Regions from separate parts of the Pseudomonas sp. GL-R-26 genome, predicted to be linked through region 2. Evidence: riboswitches for the same ligand, from Rfam matches in the RefSeq annotation. Region 2 holds a riboswitch; the other holds the start of a gene.
The links. A riboswitch is a leader RNA that binds a small molecule or an ion and turns the genes downstream of it on or off. The one in region 2 is predicted to bind cobalamin.
Positions count from the first base shown of each region.

Region 1: it holds a riboswitch for cobalamin, as region 2 does, so the genes downstream of both, KGA96_RS19440 (CbtB domain-containing protein) here and cobO (cob(I)yrinic acid a,c-diamide adenosyltransferase) in region 2, are expected to answer to the same signal.

Region 1 is NZ_JAGYGI010000018.1:99,647-107,436, forward strand. It holds gene nfuA (Fe-S biogenesis protein NfuA) at 23-607, shown strand; gene cobM (precorrin-4 C(11)-methyltransferase) at 778-1,524, opposite strand; gene KGA96_RS19430 (cobalamin biosynthesis protein) at 1,608-2,021, opposite strand; gene KGA96_RS19435 (CbtA family protein) at 2,018-2,725, opposite strand; gene KGA96_RS19440 (CbtB domain-containing protein) at 2,737-2,928, opposite strand; cobalamin riboswitch at 3,049-3,275, opposite strand; cobalamin riboswitch at 3,370-3,583, shown strand; gene cobW (cobalamin biosynthesis protein CobW) at 3,686-4,756, shown strand; gene cobN (cobaltochelatase subunit CobN) at 4,760-7,790, shown strand, end outside.
Region 2 is NZ_JAGYGI010000021.1:91,037-98,826, forward strand. It holds gene hda (DnaA regulatory inactivator Hda) at 1-595, shown strand, start outside; gene KGA96_RS21095 (C40 family peptidase) at 817-1,449, shown strand; gene KGA96_RS21100 (C40 family peptidase) at 1,615-2,151, shown strand; gene KGA96_RS21105 (O-methyltransferase) at 2,170-2,832, shown strand; gene KGA96_RS21110 (PQQ-dependent sugar dehydrogenase) at 2,858-4,171, opposite strand; gene KGA96_RS21115 (hypothetical protein) at 4,238-4,822, opposite strand; cobalamin riboswitch at 4,976-5,209, shown strand; gene cobO (cob(I)yrinic acid a,c-diamide adenosyltransferase) at 5,291-5,902, shown strand; gene KGA96_RS21125 (cobyrinate a,c-diamide synthase) at 5,899-7,236, shown strand; gene bluB (5,6-dimethylbenzimidazole synthase) at 7,233-7,790, shown strand, end outside.

The DNA of each region.
Region 1 (7,790 bases), on a different contig from region 2:
CCCAAGCCTGCGAGGAGTTTCCATGACCGCTATTACCATCACTGACGCCGCCCACGATTACCTGGCTGATCTGCTCTCCAAGCAGAACACCCCGGGCATCGGCATCCGCGTCTTCATCACCCAGCCTGGCACCCAGTACGCCGAAACCTGCATTGCCTACTGCAAGCCGGGCGAAGAAAAACCCGAAGACACCGCGCTGGGGCTCAAAAGCTTCACCGCGTACATCGACCACTTCAGCGAAGCCTTCCTGGACGATGCCGTTGTCGACTACGCCACCGACCGCATGGGCGGCCAGCTGACCATCAAGGCGCCAAACGCCAAGGTACCGATGGTCAACGCCGACAGCCCGGTCAACGAGCGCATCAACTACTACCTGCAAACCGAGATCAACCCGGGGCTGGCCAGCCACGGTGGTCAGGTCAGCCTGATCGATGTGGTCGAAGACGGCATCGCTGTCCTGCAGTTCGGCGGTGGTTGCCAGGGCTGCGGCCAGGCCGACGTGACGCTGAAGGAAGGCATTGAGCGCACTCTGCTCGAGCGCATCCCGGAGCTGAAAGGTGTTCGCGACGTGACCGACCACACGCAGAAAGAAAACGCCTACTACTAAGGTGTTCGCTGCGAAACGAAAAAACGGCGCTGTGGCGAGGGAGCTTGCTCCCGCTTGATGGCATAGCCATCACAAAATCAGTCAATGCATTTTCCCGTGATGAATGCGTTGGCTGATGTTGGGACCGCTTTGCGGTCCAGCGGGAGCAAGCTCCCTCGCCACAGGTGCTTTCAGGGTCTGTAGAGATGCGCATGCCCCGCGCGATACAGTGACGACTCGCTGAAGTTATCGCTGCCCAGCACCCGACCCACCAGAATCAACGCCGTACGGCGAAAGCCCTTGGCTTCAACCTTCCCGGCAATATCCTCAAGCGTGCCCACCACCCAATCCTGATCCGGCCAGCTCGCACGGTGAACCACCGCAATCGGGCAATCGGCGCCGTAATGGGGTAGCAGTTCTTCAACGATCTTCGCCAGGTGATTAACCCCCAAATGAATCGCCATGGTCGCGCCGTGCTGCGCCAGGCTGGAGAATTCCTCTCCGGGAGGCATGGCGGTCTTGTCGGCGTAGCGCGTCAGGATCACGCTTTGCGAAACGTCCGGCAGCGTCAGTTCTGCGCCCAAAAGCGCTGCGCAAGCGGCTGTGGCCGTCACGCCGGGTACGATTTCGAACGCAATGCCCAGCTCACGCAGATAGCGAATCTGCTCGCCGATGGCGCCATACAGGCTCGGATCGCCGGAGTGCACCCGGGCCACATCCTGGCCTTTGGCGTGGGCAGTCTTGATCAGGTCGATGATCTGTTCCAGGTGCAGTTCGGCGCTGTTGACCACTTGTTCGGCACAGTGACCTTCCAGTACGGCGGCAGGCACCAGGGAACCGGCATAAATGATCACCGGGCAGCTGCGAATCAGCCGCTGGCCCTTGACGGTAATCAGTTCGGGGTCGCCGGGACCTGCGCCAATGAAGTAGACGGTCATCGTCGGTTCCTGTGGGGAAAAAGGGGCTGAACAGGGCTTCAGATGAAGAATGTTCATGATCAAAGCGGGGGATTATCGGTTTTTTACGCAGCGCCGGCCAATGCCAGGGTTGCCTGGGCGTATTTTTGTCGTGGAATCAGCAGTTTTGCCGGGGCCTGGGCCAGTTGTTCGGCCAGGGCCAGTGCGGCGCTTTCCGCCACGCCGTAGCAACCGGTGCGTTCAAAGGCTATTTGCGATTGATGACTGAGTTGCGGTTCATAAACGGCCAGTTGTTCACTGCTGAAATACATCAATTCCAGGCCAAGCTGCTGAGCCAGTTCGATTAACGCAGGTTCGTCGCGCTTCGAATCGATGCTGGCCAGCGCCTTGATTTCATGACGAGCAATCTGGTGTGCCTCCAGCGCCTGATCGAGCAGCGCCAGCAACGTGCTGACAGGGCAGCCGCGCTGGCAGCCCAGGCCGACCACCAGGGTCGGCGCTGTGCTGATATCCGTCATGCGTGGTACTGGCCATCGCTTTTGCGACGGAACAACCAGGCGCTGATCAGGCCCAGGGTCAGCCAGAACGCCACGTTGGTCAGTTGCGAAGCGATTTTGAACTGGGCTTCCAGCGCCTCTGGAGCGAGCATCGAATGCACCTCCGGTTGCGGCGCGCCAATCACATGGGGAACGGCGAGGATCGCCGCGCCGAGGACTTTCATCAGCCAGTGACGGCTGAATACGATCAGGGCGATACCGACGGCAGTGGACGCGGCCGTACCGATCCACCACAGTTGCCGCTGTGCCAGATCGGCGGCGGCAGTACCTGGCAGTTCCGGTGGCAGGCCGAGGGTCGGTGCGAGCACGAAGGTCGCGTAACCGGCCAGGCCCCAGAGCAGGCCCTGCGAGGTTTTGGTCGGCGCACGCAAGGTGTACAGGCCGGCCAGCATCAGGGCGAAACCGACGGCCACCACCAGGTTACCGCCGGTGGTCGACAGCACGCGCTGCCAGCCGTCTTCCGGCTCCCAGGCTTGCGCATCGTGGGTGTGGGCAGCCATCGCACCGTCGGCGTGTTCATGCATTTCAACAGCGGCCGGTTCGGCTTTTTCGTAGGTCTCGGCCTGCAAAATCAGCGGGGCGACCCAGAAGCTTTGCAGCAGGGTCAGCAACAGGGCGGCCAGCAGCCCGGTGAAACCTGCGGTTTGCGCAATACGCTTGATCATGTCGACAGCTCTCAATGGCACGGGAACGCGGAGCTGTGACGGGTATCGTGGGCGGCGTTGTGCACCGCTTCGATGTGCGAGAAACCGGCAAAATACACAAGGCACGCGCCCAGGATCGACGCGCAGATGGCGGTGGCCAGACGTTGGGTCAGGGTTGAGGTGGTGCTCGCGGCTGTGTGTTCGGCGCTGCTGATGATCGACATGGCGTTTCCCTCTGGTCTGTCAGCGGGGAATAAGAGCGCATGCAAAAACCCGCACGACCAGGCGCGCAAGGTTTCGAACAGCGCCCGCCCACCGCGGGTTTGTTGGTTCAGTGATCGTACTGGTCACTTTGTGTTGCGGGCCGGTCTCCGGGCTCACGAGGGGCAAAGGCTTGGGCCTGAACCTGAAAGCGTCACCTTCCCATGCCGTAGTGGCGCAGTGGATCTGATGCTTCGCTCGCTTACCGTTGCGGGGGCAGCACCGGACTGACATGGCTTAAGAGTAAAGCACATGATTCACCGGTTTCCCGTTTCACCCTGTGAAGGGCACCCGTAACAAGGTGTGTAGGAGAGCATGGCCGGGGGTTGGGCGTCAATTGGCAAGGGTTCGCATTTAAGGTTCGCCACAGGGATCGCAAGCATTGACCCGCCCCAAGACCATGCGTAGCCTTGCGCTTTCGAGGTTCTTCGGCGTTTGTCGAAGCTAAGAAGGGAACGCGGTCGATGCCGCGGCTGCCCCCGCAACTGTGAACGGTGATGTTCGTTGCCACGCCACTGCAGGCTCAATCCATGAGGCCGGCGGGAAGGCGCAGCGAATGCCAGGCTCAAGGCCGGCACACCGTCAGCCAGGAGACCTGCCTCGTCACAGATTCTCACTTTCAACCGGGCGGGGTGATCCGGTGGCGAACTCTTCAGGCATGCGCGTCCGCGTTGCCGGTCGTCGTCCCGTATGCCCGCCACATTAGCCATAGGGCATCCGATGAAAACACTGGCCAAACTCCCCGTCACCATCGTTACAGGCTTTCTCGGCTCGGGTAAAACCACGCTGCTGCGGCACATGCTCGACAACGCCCAGGGTCGCCGCATCGCGGTGATCGTCAACGAATTTGGCGAGTTGGGCATTGACGGCGAAATCCTCAAGCAGTGCTCCATCGGTTGCACCGAAGAAGAAGCCAACGGCCGTGTCTATGAACTGGCCAACGGTTGCCTGTGCTGCACCGTCCAGGAAGAATTCTTCCCGGTGATGCGCGAACTGGTGGCCCGTCGCGGCGATCTTGACCACATCCTCATCGAAACCTCCGGTCTGGCCCTGCCCAAGCCGCTGGTGCAGGCCTTCCAGTGGCCGGAAATCCGCAGTGCCTGCACGGTGGATGCGGTGATCACTGTGGTCGACAGCCCGGCCGTGGCCGCCGGCACCTTCGCTGCGTTCCCGGATCAGGTCGACGCTCAGCGCAAACTAGACCCGAACCTGGACCACGAATCGCCGCTGCACGAACTGTTTGCCGACCAATTGGCCAGCGCTGACCTGGTGATCCTTAACAAAACCGACCTGATCAACCCGGCGGACCTGGCCCGCGTGCGTCTGGAAGTCGCCGAGGAATTGCCGCCAGCGGTGAAAATCGTTGAAGCCAGCAGCGGTCGCCTGCCGCTGGACGTGCTGATCGGCCTGGGTGCCGGCTCCGAAGAACACATCGACAGCCGTCACAGCCACCACGACCATCATCACGATGGCGACGACGATCATGATGACCACGATCACGACGCCTTCGATTCGATCTCCATCGAACTGCCGCAAGCCGACGAAAGCCTGCTGCTGGATGCGCTGACCCAACTGGTGGTCCAGCACGGCATCCTGCGGGTCAAGGGTTTTGCGGCGATCCCGAACAAACCGATGCGCCTGCTGATCCAGGGCGTGGGCACGCGTTTCGACAAGCATTTCGACCGCCAGTGGGGCGCCGAAGAAGCGCGAGTCACCCGCCTGGTGCTGATCGGCCAGGAACTGGACGCCACTGTTCTCGAAGCGCAATTGCGCGCCGCGCTCAGCGTGTAAGCCATGCACCTGCTCAGGACCCAGCCCGGCGGTTTCGTGTCGGATGACAACATTGCCGACCTAGGACAAACCCCCGCCGAGCTGGTGGTCCTGTGCAGCGGCGACTCCAGCCTGGCGCTGCTCGCCGAAGCGGCGCAGCAGTTGCCCGACGATTACCCGAGCGTGCGCCTGGCCAACCCGATGCAGGTGCAGAACCATGCCTCGGTCGATTTGTACGTCGATGAAGTGCTGCGTCACGCCAGGGTGATCCTGATTTCGCTGCACGGCGGCATCGCCTATTGGCGTTACGGCATCGAGCGTCTGGTCGAACTGTCGCAGCGCGGCGTGCAGGTGATTTTGGTGCCGGGCGATGATCGCCCGGATCCGGAGCTCAGTGACCTGAGCACCGTCGGCGCCGAGGATCGCGACCGGCTTTGGCAGTTTCTGCGCCAGGGGGGCATGGGCAACGCCCTCGATTTCTTCCGCTGTCTGGCCAACCGCTGGCTGGCCCGTGATTACACCTGGGGCGAGCCGCAAACCCTGCCACGCACGGCGATTTACCATCCGCACAAACACTCCGCCGCACTGAGCGACTGGCAAGCCGATTGGCACGCCGATCAACCGGTGGCGGCGGTGCTGTTTTACCGCTCGCATTTGCAGGCGGCGAACACCGCGTTCATTGATGTTTTTTGCCAGCGCTTGCAGGCGGCGGGGTTGAATCCGCTGCCGATTGCGCTGGCCAGCCTGAAAGAGCCCGGTTGTCTTTGCGCGGTCGAGGACTGGCTGGATGAGGCCAGCGTCTCGGTGATCCTGAACACCACCGGCTTCGCCCAATCCAGTCCCGAAGCACCGCATCTGCGCCCGTTTCGCCGCAATATTCCGGTGATCCAGGCGATTTGCGCCCAGGATAACGAACCCGGCTGGCGCGCCAGCGAACAGGGGCTTGGCCCTCGGGATCTGGCGATGCACATTGCCTTGCCGGAGCTGGACGGACGCATCATCAGCCGCCCGATCAGTTTCAAGGACCTGGCGTGGCGCAGTGAGCGCAGTCAGTCGGATGTGGTTTGCTACCGGCCACAACCGGAACGCATGGATTTCGTCGCCGAACTGGCCCGGCGCTGGGTCGATCTGGCACGGGTGCCCAATGCTGAAAAACGCATTGCCTTGATTCTCGCCAATTACCCGACCCGCGACGGCCGCATCGGCAACGGCGTCGGCCTCGACACCCCGGCAGCGGCGCTGAATATCCTGCGGGCGCTGCATGCCGAAGGTTATCCATTGCCGGCTGAGTTACCGGACAGCGGCACCGCGTTGATCCAGCAGTTGCTGGGCGGCGTCAGCAACGATCTCGAGACTCTCGACCAGCGTCCGTGCCAGCAAAGCCTGGGCATGGATGACTATCTGGTGATGTTCAATGCACTGCCCGAAGCCAACCGCGCGGCGGTGCTCGAACGTTGGGGCGCGCCGGAAAGCGACCCGATGTGCCGCAGCGGACGGATGATGATCGCCGGCCTGCGTTTTGGCTTGACCTTCGTCGGCATTCAGCCGGCCCGGGGTTATCAGGTCGACCCGAGCGCGGTGTATCACGACCCGGACCTGGTGCCGCCCCACGGTTACCTGGCGTTCTACTTCTGGCTGCGCAACACGTATGGCGCCCACGGCGTGATCCACGTCGGCAAGCACGGCAACCTCGAATGGCTGCCGGGCAAGGGCGTGGGGCTGTCGGAACATTGCTGGCCAGATGCTTTGCTCGGGCCGCTGCCGAACATCTATCCGTTCATCGTCAACGACCCGGGCGAGGGCGCCCAGGCCAAGCGGCGCACCCAGGCCGTGATCATCGATCACCTGATGCCACCGCTGACCCGCGCCGAAACCTACGGCCCGCTACGTAATCTCGAACTGTTGGCGGACGAATATTACGAAGCGCAGTTGCTCGACCCGCGTCGTGCCCGAGAGTTGCAGCGCGATATCTTGCAACTGGTACGCGACACCCACATCGACCGTGAACTGCAACTGGATGAACAGCTCGACAGCGATGCCGACGCGGCGATCTGGTTGCCACGGCTCGACACTTACCTGTGCGATTTGAAAGAGTCGCAGATCCGCGACGGCCTGCATGTGTTCGGCGAATCGCCCACCGGTCGTTTGCGTATCGATACCTTGCTGGCGCTGTTGCGCATTCCACGGGGCGATGGCCGGGGCGCGCAGTCGAGTCTGCTGCGGGCACTGGCCAAGGCTTTCGGGCTGGGGTTCGATCCGCTCGATTGCGCCTTGGCCGAGCCGTGGACGGGGCCGCGCCCTGAGCTTCTTGTGGGCATCAGCGAAGAGACCTGGCGCACGGCGGGCGATACTCGCGAACGCCTGGAGCTGTTTGCCGCGCAGTTGATTTCGGACGCGTTGAATCCAGAGGCTCAAACCACACCAATCTCCTCTGGGAACGGGCTTGTGTGGCGAGGGGGCTCGCTCCTACAGGAGGCCGACTGGATTGAGGTACAAGCCATTATCGATGGTTTGCGTGACGTCATTGCCCCGCGTCTGGACGCCTGCGGCCCGGCGGAAATGCGCGGATTGCTCGATGCCCTGAGCGGTCGCTTCGTCCCGGCCGGTCCCAGCGGCGCACCGAGTCGTGGCCGCCTGGACGTGCTGCCCACCGGTCGTAACTTCTATTCGGTGGACGTGCGCAATCTGCCGACTACCACGGCGTGGCGCATCGGGTTCCAGTCGGCCAACCTGATTCTCGAACGGCACCTGCAAGACCACGGCGATCATTTGCGCCAGCTCGGTCTGTCGGTGTGGGGCACCGCGACCATGCGCACCGGCGGTGATGACATCGCCCAGGCCATGGCGCTGATGGGCGTGCGCCCGGTCTGGGCCACCGGCAGCCAGCGGGTCGATGATTTCGAGATCCTGCCGTTGAGTTTGCTTGACCGTCCTCGGGTCGACGTGACCTTGCGCGTATCCGGTTTCTTCCGCGATGCCTTTGCCAATCTGATTCGCTTGTTCGACGCGGCGGTGCAAGCGGTGGCCGACCTCGATGAGCCGGATGACCTCAATC
Region 2 (7,790 bases):
CGAAGCCGACGCCGGCTGGACCGAAAGCCTGATCTACCTCTGGGGTAAGGACGGGGTCGGGCGTACGCACCTGTTGCAGGCCGCCTGCCTGCGCTTCGAGCAAATGGGGGAGCCTGCGGTGTACCTGCCGTTGGCCGAGCTGCTCGATCGCGGCATTGAAATCCTCGACAACCTCGAACAGTACGAACTGGTCTGCCTGGATGATTTGCAAGTGGTTGCCGGGCGAGCGGACTGGGAAGAGGCGCTGTTCCATCTGTTCAATCGCTTGCGTGACAGCGGTCGACGTTTGCTGATTGCCGCATCGACATCCCCGCGTGAGCTGCCAGTGAAGCTGGCGGATCTCAAATCCCGCCTGACCCTGGCCTTGATCTTCCAGATGCGCCCGCTGTCCGATGAGGACAAATTGCGTGCCCTGCAATTGCGCGCATCTCGTCGCGGCCTGCATCTGACCGATGAAGTCGGGCATTTCATTCTGACTCGCGGTACCCGCAGCATGAGCGCACTTTTCGAGCTGCTCGAGCGTCTCGACCAGGCCTCCCTCCAGGCTCAGCGCAAGCTGACAATCCCGTTTTTGAAAGAAACCCTCGGCTGGTAAACCCGCTGAAACCGGGACTTTTAGCCGGTTCGGCATCTTTCAGGCGCCAGAAATCCCGCTTTCCTGCCAGGTTGCAGGCCGCGTGTATGTTTTAAATGGGCTTAAGCGCTTAGATGTAAACGAGAAACGGATAAGTCACAAAAAGATCGATTGAATTTGCAAATGAGGTTGATAGCGGGCATAGTCTCGGCTTCTTTACAACTTCAGCCACGGTCGTGCCCATGCTAAATCGCTTCGCACCCCTCGTGCCTCTCGCACTCGTTACCCTGTTGTTCGGTTGCGCTGCCCACACTCCAGTGGCCCAGCAAACTCCGCAACAGCAGGTTCAAAACTCGGCCACTGCCCAGTCTTCCGCTCTCTTTCAAGAAGAGCTGGCTACCGAAAAAGAACTCGCAGACTTCGCTGGCGGCAAGTCCTACCAGCTTCCAGTCCTGGCCGACAGCATCCTCGAACGTGGCATGTCCCTGATCGGTACCCGTTACCGTTTCGGCGGTACTTCTGAAGCCGGCTTCGATTGCAGTGGTTTCATTGGTTACCTGTTCCGCGAAGAAGCGGGCATGAACCTGCCACGCTCCACCCGCGAAATGATCAACGTGGACGCTCCGCTGGTCTCGCGCAGCAAGCTTGAGCCGGGCGACCTGCTGTTCTTCGCAACCAACGGTCGTCGTGGTCGCGTCAGTCACGCCGGGATCTACCTGGGCGACAATCAGTTCATCCACTCCAGCAGCCGCCGCAGCGGTGGTGTGCGCATCGATAGTCTGGGCGACAGCTACTGGAGCAAGACCTTCATCGAGGCCAAGCGCGCCCTGGCAATGGCGCCTAACGCGTCGCCAATCGTCACTGCACGAAAATAAGCTGACAATTTGTAGGGCGAACTTAAAGTCTTACTTGAAGTTTGTCGTGTAGCCGCTAGAATCTTGATCTACAAATGATGGCAAACCGCCTGCGTCCAACGCAGGCGGTTTTCTTTTCTGCGCTCCCCGCAGAAAAAGCCGCAGCCAGATCAGGATGTTCTGCTTATGACGACGTCGGCCCGCCTCGCAATCATGTTCTTCGCAGCGCTGCTCAGTGCCTGCGCCAGCCGCACACCGCCGCCTGCGCCGGTGGTTCGCGCTCCTATCGTATTTGGTTCCCCTCAAGCTTTTTCGCCTGAAGCGGAAGACGTGCTGTTTCGCGCGCTCGGATTGGTGGGCACGCCTTATCGCTGGGGTGGCAATACGCCGGATTCCGGATTTGATTGCAGTGGCCTGATCGCTTATGTGTACCGTGATGTCGCCGGTATTGCCTTGCCGCGCACCACTCGCGAGATGATCTCCATGCAAGCGGCGAATGTGGGCAAGGAAGGCCTGCAGACCGGCGACCTGCTTTTCTTCGCCACCAATGGCGGCTCCCAGGTCAGTCATGCCGGCATCTACGTGGGAGAAGGGCGCTTCGTCCACGCGCCGGCCACGGGCGGCACCGTGAAGCTCGACAGCCTGTCCAAGGCGTATTGGCAAAAGGCTTACCTGAGCGCCAAGCGTGTTCTGCAGCCTGAACATTTGGCGCGCAATCCGTAACGTTCGGAGCTGATGGTCATGACGGCTCGCACGCTCAATCTCGACGACGACCTGTACCAATACCTGCTCGATGTTTCCCTGCGCGAAACGCCTCTGCTCAAGCGCTTGCGCGATGAGACCCAGGCGTTGCCGATGGCACGCTGGCAGGTGGCGCCTGAGCAGGGGCAGTTTCTTGCTTTACTGGTGAAACTGACGGGGGCCAGGCGCTTGCTCGAAGTCGGCACCTTTACCGGCTACAGCGCACTGTGCATGGCGGCGGCATTGCCTGCTGAGGGTTCGCTGATTTGCTGTGATATCCCCGGCGACTACAACGCCATCGCGCGGCGCTACTGGCAAGAAGCGGGGCTCGCCGGGCGGATTGACCTGCGACTGGCCCCGGCACTGGAAACCCTCGCCGAGCTTGAGCGACAAGGGCAGGGCGGGCAGTACGACCTGGTTTTCATTGATGCCGACAAGGCCAACTACCCGGCTTATCTGGAACACGCCCTGCAATTGCTGCGGGTCGGTGGGCTGGCGGTGTTCGATAACACCCTGTGGAGCGGGCGCGTGCTTGAGGCCAATCCCGAGAGCGCGGACACCCGGGCGATCCAGGCGCTCAACCAGGCCTTGAAAGTGGATGCGCGGGTGGATCTGTCGTTGTTGCCGTTGGGTGACGGGCTCACACTCTGTCGCAAACGCTGAGCCCCGCTCCCACAGGTCAAGTGACTTACTTGACTGCCGACACCCGCCACACCTTGTTCCCCACATCATCGGCCACCAACAGGTCACCCTGCCGGTCGATCACCACGCCCACCGGGCGGCCCATGGCTTGGTCCTTGTCGTTGAGAAAACCTGTGAGCACTTCAACGGGCTTTCCGACAGGTTTGCCTGCGCTGAACGGTACGAAAATCACTTTGTAGCCACTGCGGGGGTTGCGGTTCCATGAACCGTGCTGCCCGATGAATGCCCCTTGGGTGAACGGCGGCGGCAACTTGCTGTTTTCGGCGAAGGTCAGGCCCAGTGACGCCGTGTGCGGGCCGACGGCGTAGTCCGGAGCGATAGCCTTGGCCACCAGGTCCGGGTTTTGCGGTTCAACGCGAATATCGACATGTTGGCCGTAGTAACTGAACGGCCAGCCATAGAACGCGCCGTCCTTCACCGAGGTGATGTAGTCAGGTACCAGATCGCCGCCGATTTCATCCCGTTCGTTGACCGCGGTCCACAGCGCGCCACTGTGCGGTTCCCAGGCCATGCCGTTGGGGTTGCGCAGACCGGAGGCGAAGATCCGGTGCCGGCCCGTGGCACGGTCCACTTCCCAGATCGCTGCGCGACCTTCTTCCTTGTCCATGCCGTTTTCGGCGACGTTGCTGTTGGAACCCACGGAGACGTACAGCTTGCTGCCGTCCTTGCTGGCAATGACGTTTTTGGTCCAGTGGTGGTTCAGAGGGCCGCCCGGCAGGTCAATCACCTTGATGGCTGGTGACTTGATCTGCGTATCGCCGTTTTCATAATGGAATCGCAGCAGGCTGTCAGTGTCGGCCACGTACAGGTCGTTGCCGACCAGCGTCATGCCGAAGGGGGAATTGAGGTTTTGCAGAAACACTGTGCGGGTTTCCGCGAAGCCATCGTGATCCTTGTCCCGCAGTAACGTGATGCGGTTCGGGCTGGGCACGGTAGAGCCGGCACGCCCCATGACTTTCTTCATGACCCAGCCGCGAATGCCATTGCCGTCTTCGGGTTTGGGTGGCGCGGCGGTTTCCGCCACCAGCACGTCGCCATTGGGCAGCACATAAAGCCAGCGGGGGTGATCCAGGTCTTCGGCAAAAGCAGTCACTTGAGTGCCCGTGGCGGCGACGGGTTTCGCACCTTGTGGCCAGCCGATGGCCGGGGCGATGTTCACGGTCGGAACCAGTGTCTTGTTGGGTTCTGGTAGTTGGGGTGACGGGCCGGTACCGTCGGAGACTTGCAGGCGGGAGGTCTCGCCACAAGCGGCGAGCCCTCCGCAGAGCGCGATAACGAGAGCGAGCGGGGGCGTGCGCATGCTGGTCTTCCCTATGAATGCCTTGTTCTAATCATAGAGAAGCATTGTCGTCCGATGGTTCAACCCTCAGCCGCGAGCTTCCTTGAACAGCACTGCAATGCCGGGGTGATAGTTGCCGGCTTCGTTGCGCAACTTGCGGTAGGCATAAGGGAAATACCAGGCGACAGCGCAGGTGTGTTCCTTTTGCAGGTCGTCGACCATGTCCTGGAGTTCTTCCGGTGTGGCGCCCTGCTGGGCTTTTTGCGGGGCGACGAACAGGCAGCCGAGTTTCAGGTCGCTGGCGTGGCTCAGGCGCTTCGCATCGCTGGCGATGTCGAGCAGGGCCTGGGACAGGTTGAGGCTGTTGACCCGTGGCCAGCGCTGGCTGGTCTGGATGTAGGCGCGGGTTTCGGGGGAGGCCAGGAGCAGGTCGGCGCGGCCGTTGCGTTCGCCTTCTTCGGTCTGCTTGCGGGTGGGCGTCTGTTGCAGCGTGACCATCTCGGCCATCCAGGCGGCGGCAGACAGCAGTCCGAGATTGGCTTTTTCGTCGTGCCAGTACGGCGTGTCGCCATCACCGCGGACGGCGTTGTAACGGTCGATGCATTCGAACCAGTGCTCGAGCACCGGGCGCAGGAATTCCAGCTTTGGATTGCTGATGATCATGCCTTGCATGGGCTCACCCTTGTTGTTGTGTTGTGAGATTGTGGCTCTTTGATATCACTGCTGAGAGCGTGGCACAAGATTGACGTCAGTTTATTGATGGATAGCAGTTATTCGGTCGATGGCCTCCCGGCTTTAATTGACGCTCCACCCCCAACCCTCTAACCTTCGCGGCTTGTTTCAGGTGCTCTGTGGCTTGGGTCGACAGAGTGAAACAGGGAAGCCGGTGAGTGAGTCCTTCTGTTGGTCGAAGGCCCGCAATTCCGGCGCTGCCCCCGCAACGGTAAATGAGTGAAAACTGTGTCTGATGCCACTGTGTCGAATCGATGCGGGAAGGTGCACAGTCTGGCCCTGCGCCACTCATGAGCCCGGAGACCGGCCTGATTCATCCAGCGGCATCACGGTGGGCGATGCCAGGCTTTTTGCCTTCTATTCTTGTGCCTGCCCGCCGTTATTCCTGCCTCAACGGAGAGCTCCCCCATGACTGATACCCCCGATCGTGACGAACGCCACCTGGCGCGCATGCAGCGCAAAAAAGCCGTGATCGACGAGCGCATCGCCAATTCCCCGAACGAGTGTGGCCTGCTGCTGGTGCTGACCGGCAACGGCAAGGGCAAGAGCAGTTCGGCTTTCGGCATGCTCGCCCGCGCCATGGGGCACGGCATGCAATGCGGCGTGGTGCAGTTCATCAAGGGCCGCAATAGCACGGGCGAAGAGTTGTTCTTCCGGCGCTTTCCCGAGCAGGTGCGATTTCACGTGATGGGCGAAGGCTTTACCTGGGAAACCCAGGACCGCCAGCGCGACATCGCCGCCGCTGAAGCCGCCTGGGTGGTGTCGCAGCAATTGCTGCGCGATCCGTCCATCGGCCTGGTGGTGCTCGATGAGCTGAACATCGCCCTCAAGCACGGCTACCTCGATCTCGATCAGGTGCTCAGCGACTTGCAGGCCCGACCGCCGATGCAACACGTGGTGGTCACCGGTCGTGCCGCCAAGCCGGAAATGATCGAGATGGCCGACACCGTCACCGAAATGGGCGTGATCAAACACGCCTTTCAAGCCGGGATCAAAGCGCAGAAAGGCGTCGAATTGTGAGTCAGCCTCGACACTGTCCGGCGGTACTGATTGCCGCGCCGGCTTCCGGTCAGGGCAAGACCACCGTCACCGCGGCGCTGGCCCGATTGCATCGCAATCAGGGGCGCAAGGTCCGTGTGTTCAAGTGCGGCCCCGACTTTCTCGATCCGATGATCCTCGAACGCGCCAGCGGTGCGCCGGTGTATCAACTGGACATGTGGATGGTCGGCGAACAGGAGAGTCGCCGGTTGCTGTGGGAAGCCGCTGCTGAAGCGGATCTGATCTTGATCGAAGGCGTCATGGGACTGTTCGACGGTACGCCGTCGAGCGCCGATCTGGCGCGGCATTTCGGTGTGCCGGTGCTGGGTGTGATCGATGGCACCGCCATGGCCCAGACCTTCGGCGCGCTGGCCCTGGGGCTGGCGCGTTATCAGCCGGATTTGCCGTTCGCCGGCGTGCTGGCCAATCGTGTCGGCACGCTGCGTCACGCGCAACTGCTCGAAGGCAGCCTGACTGAAGGCTTGCGCTGGTACGGCGCGCTGTCCCGGGAAACCGGGATCGAATTGCCGAGCCGGCACCTGGGGCTGGTGCAGGCCAGTGAGTTGAACGATCTCGACCTGCGCCTCGATGCGGCCGCCGATGCCCTGGCCAGCAGTTGCGAGGTCGCACTGCCGCCGGCAGTCGAGTTCGCTGCCCCTGATGTCATCGCAGTCGAACCGCTGCTGGCCGGTGTGCGAATTGCCGTCGCCCGCGATGAAGCCTTTGCGTTCACCTACGGCGCGAGCCTGGATCTGCTGCGGGCGATGGGCGCCGAGTTGTCGTTCTTCTCGCCGATCCGCGACCCAGCGTTGCCGGAGGCGGACAGCCTGTATCTGCCGGGTGGTTACCCGGAGCTGCACCATGTTGCGCTGGCGCAAAACACCGCGATGCTCGACGCAATCCGCGCGCACCACGCCGCCGGCAAGCCATTGCTCGCCGAGTGTGGCGGCATGCTGTATCTGCTCGATTCCCTGACCGACGTCGAGGGCACTCGCGCCGAACTGGTTGGCTTGCTGGCCGGTAATGCGGTGATGCAAAAGCGTCTGGCGGCGCTGGCGTTGCAGGCGGTGGAATTGCCGGAAGGTTCGCTGCGCGGGCACACCTATCACCATTCGCTGACCAGCACTGAACTGGGGCCGATTGCCCGGGGCTTGAGCCCTAACGGCGGGCGCGGAGCGGAGGCGGTCTACCGTGAGGGGCGGATGACTGCCTCGTATGTGCACTTTTATTTTCCGTCGAACCCCTCGGCGATTGCCGCACTGTTTGCGCCGGACCAAAACCCTGTGGGAGCGAGCCTGCTCGCGAAGCGGCCATGAGCGACAACGCATTCTCTGAAGCCGAACGCGCAGCGGTCTATCGCGCCATCGCCGAGCGCCGCGACATGCGCCACTTCAGCGGCGGCACTGTCGAACCCGAATTGCTCCGGCGCCTGCTCGAGGCCGCACACCAGGCACCCAGTGTCGGACTGATGCAGCCCTGGCGCTTCATCCGCATCACTGATCGCGCCTTGCGCGGGCAAATCCAGGCCCTGGTGGAAGAGGAACGCATCCGCACCGCCGAAGCCCTCGGTGAGCGCAGCGATGAGTTCATGAAGCTCAAGGTCGAAGGCATCAACGATTGCGCCGAGGTACTGGTCGCCGCGCTGATGGACGACCGCGAGCAGCATATCTTCGGCCGCCGCACGCTGCCGGAAATGGACATGGCTTCGTTGTCCTGCGCGATCCAGAACCTGTGGCTGGCGTCCCGCGCCGAAGGGCTGGGCATGGGCTGGGTGTCGTTGTTCGAACCACAGGCACTGGCGGACCTGTTGAGGTTGCCGCCGGGAGCCAAGCCGCTCGCCGTGCTGTGCCTCGGACCCGTCAAAGAGTTC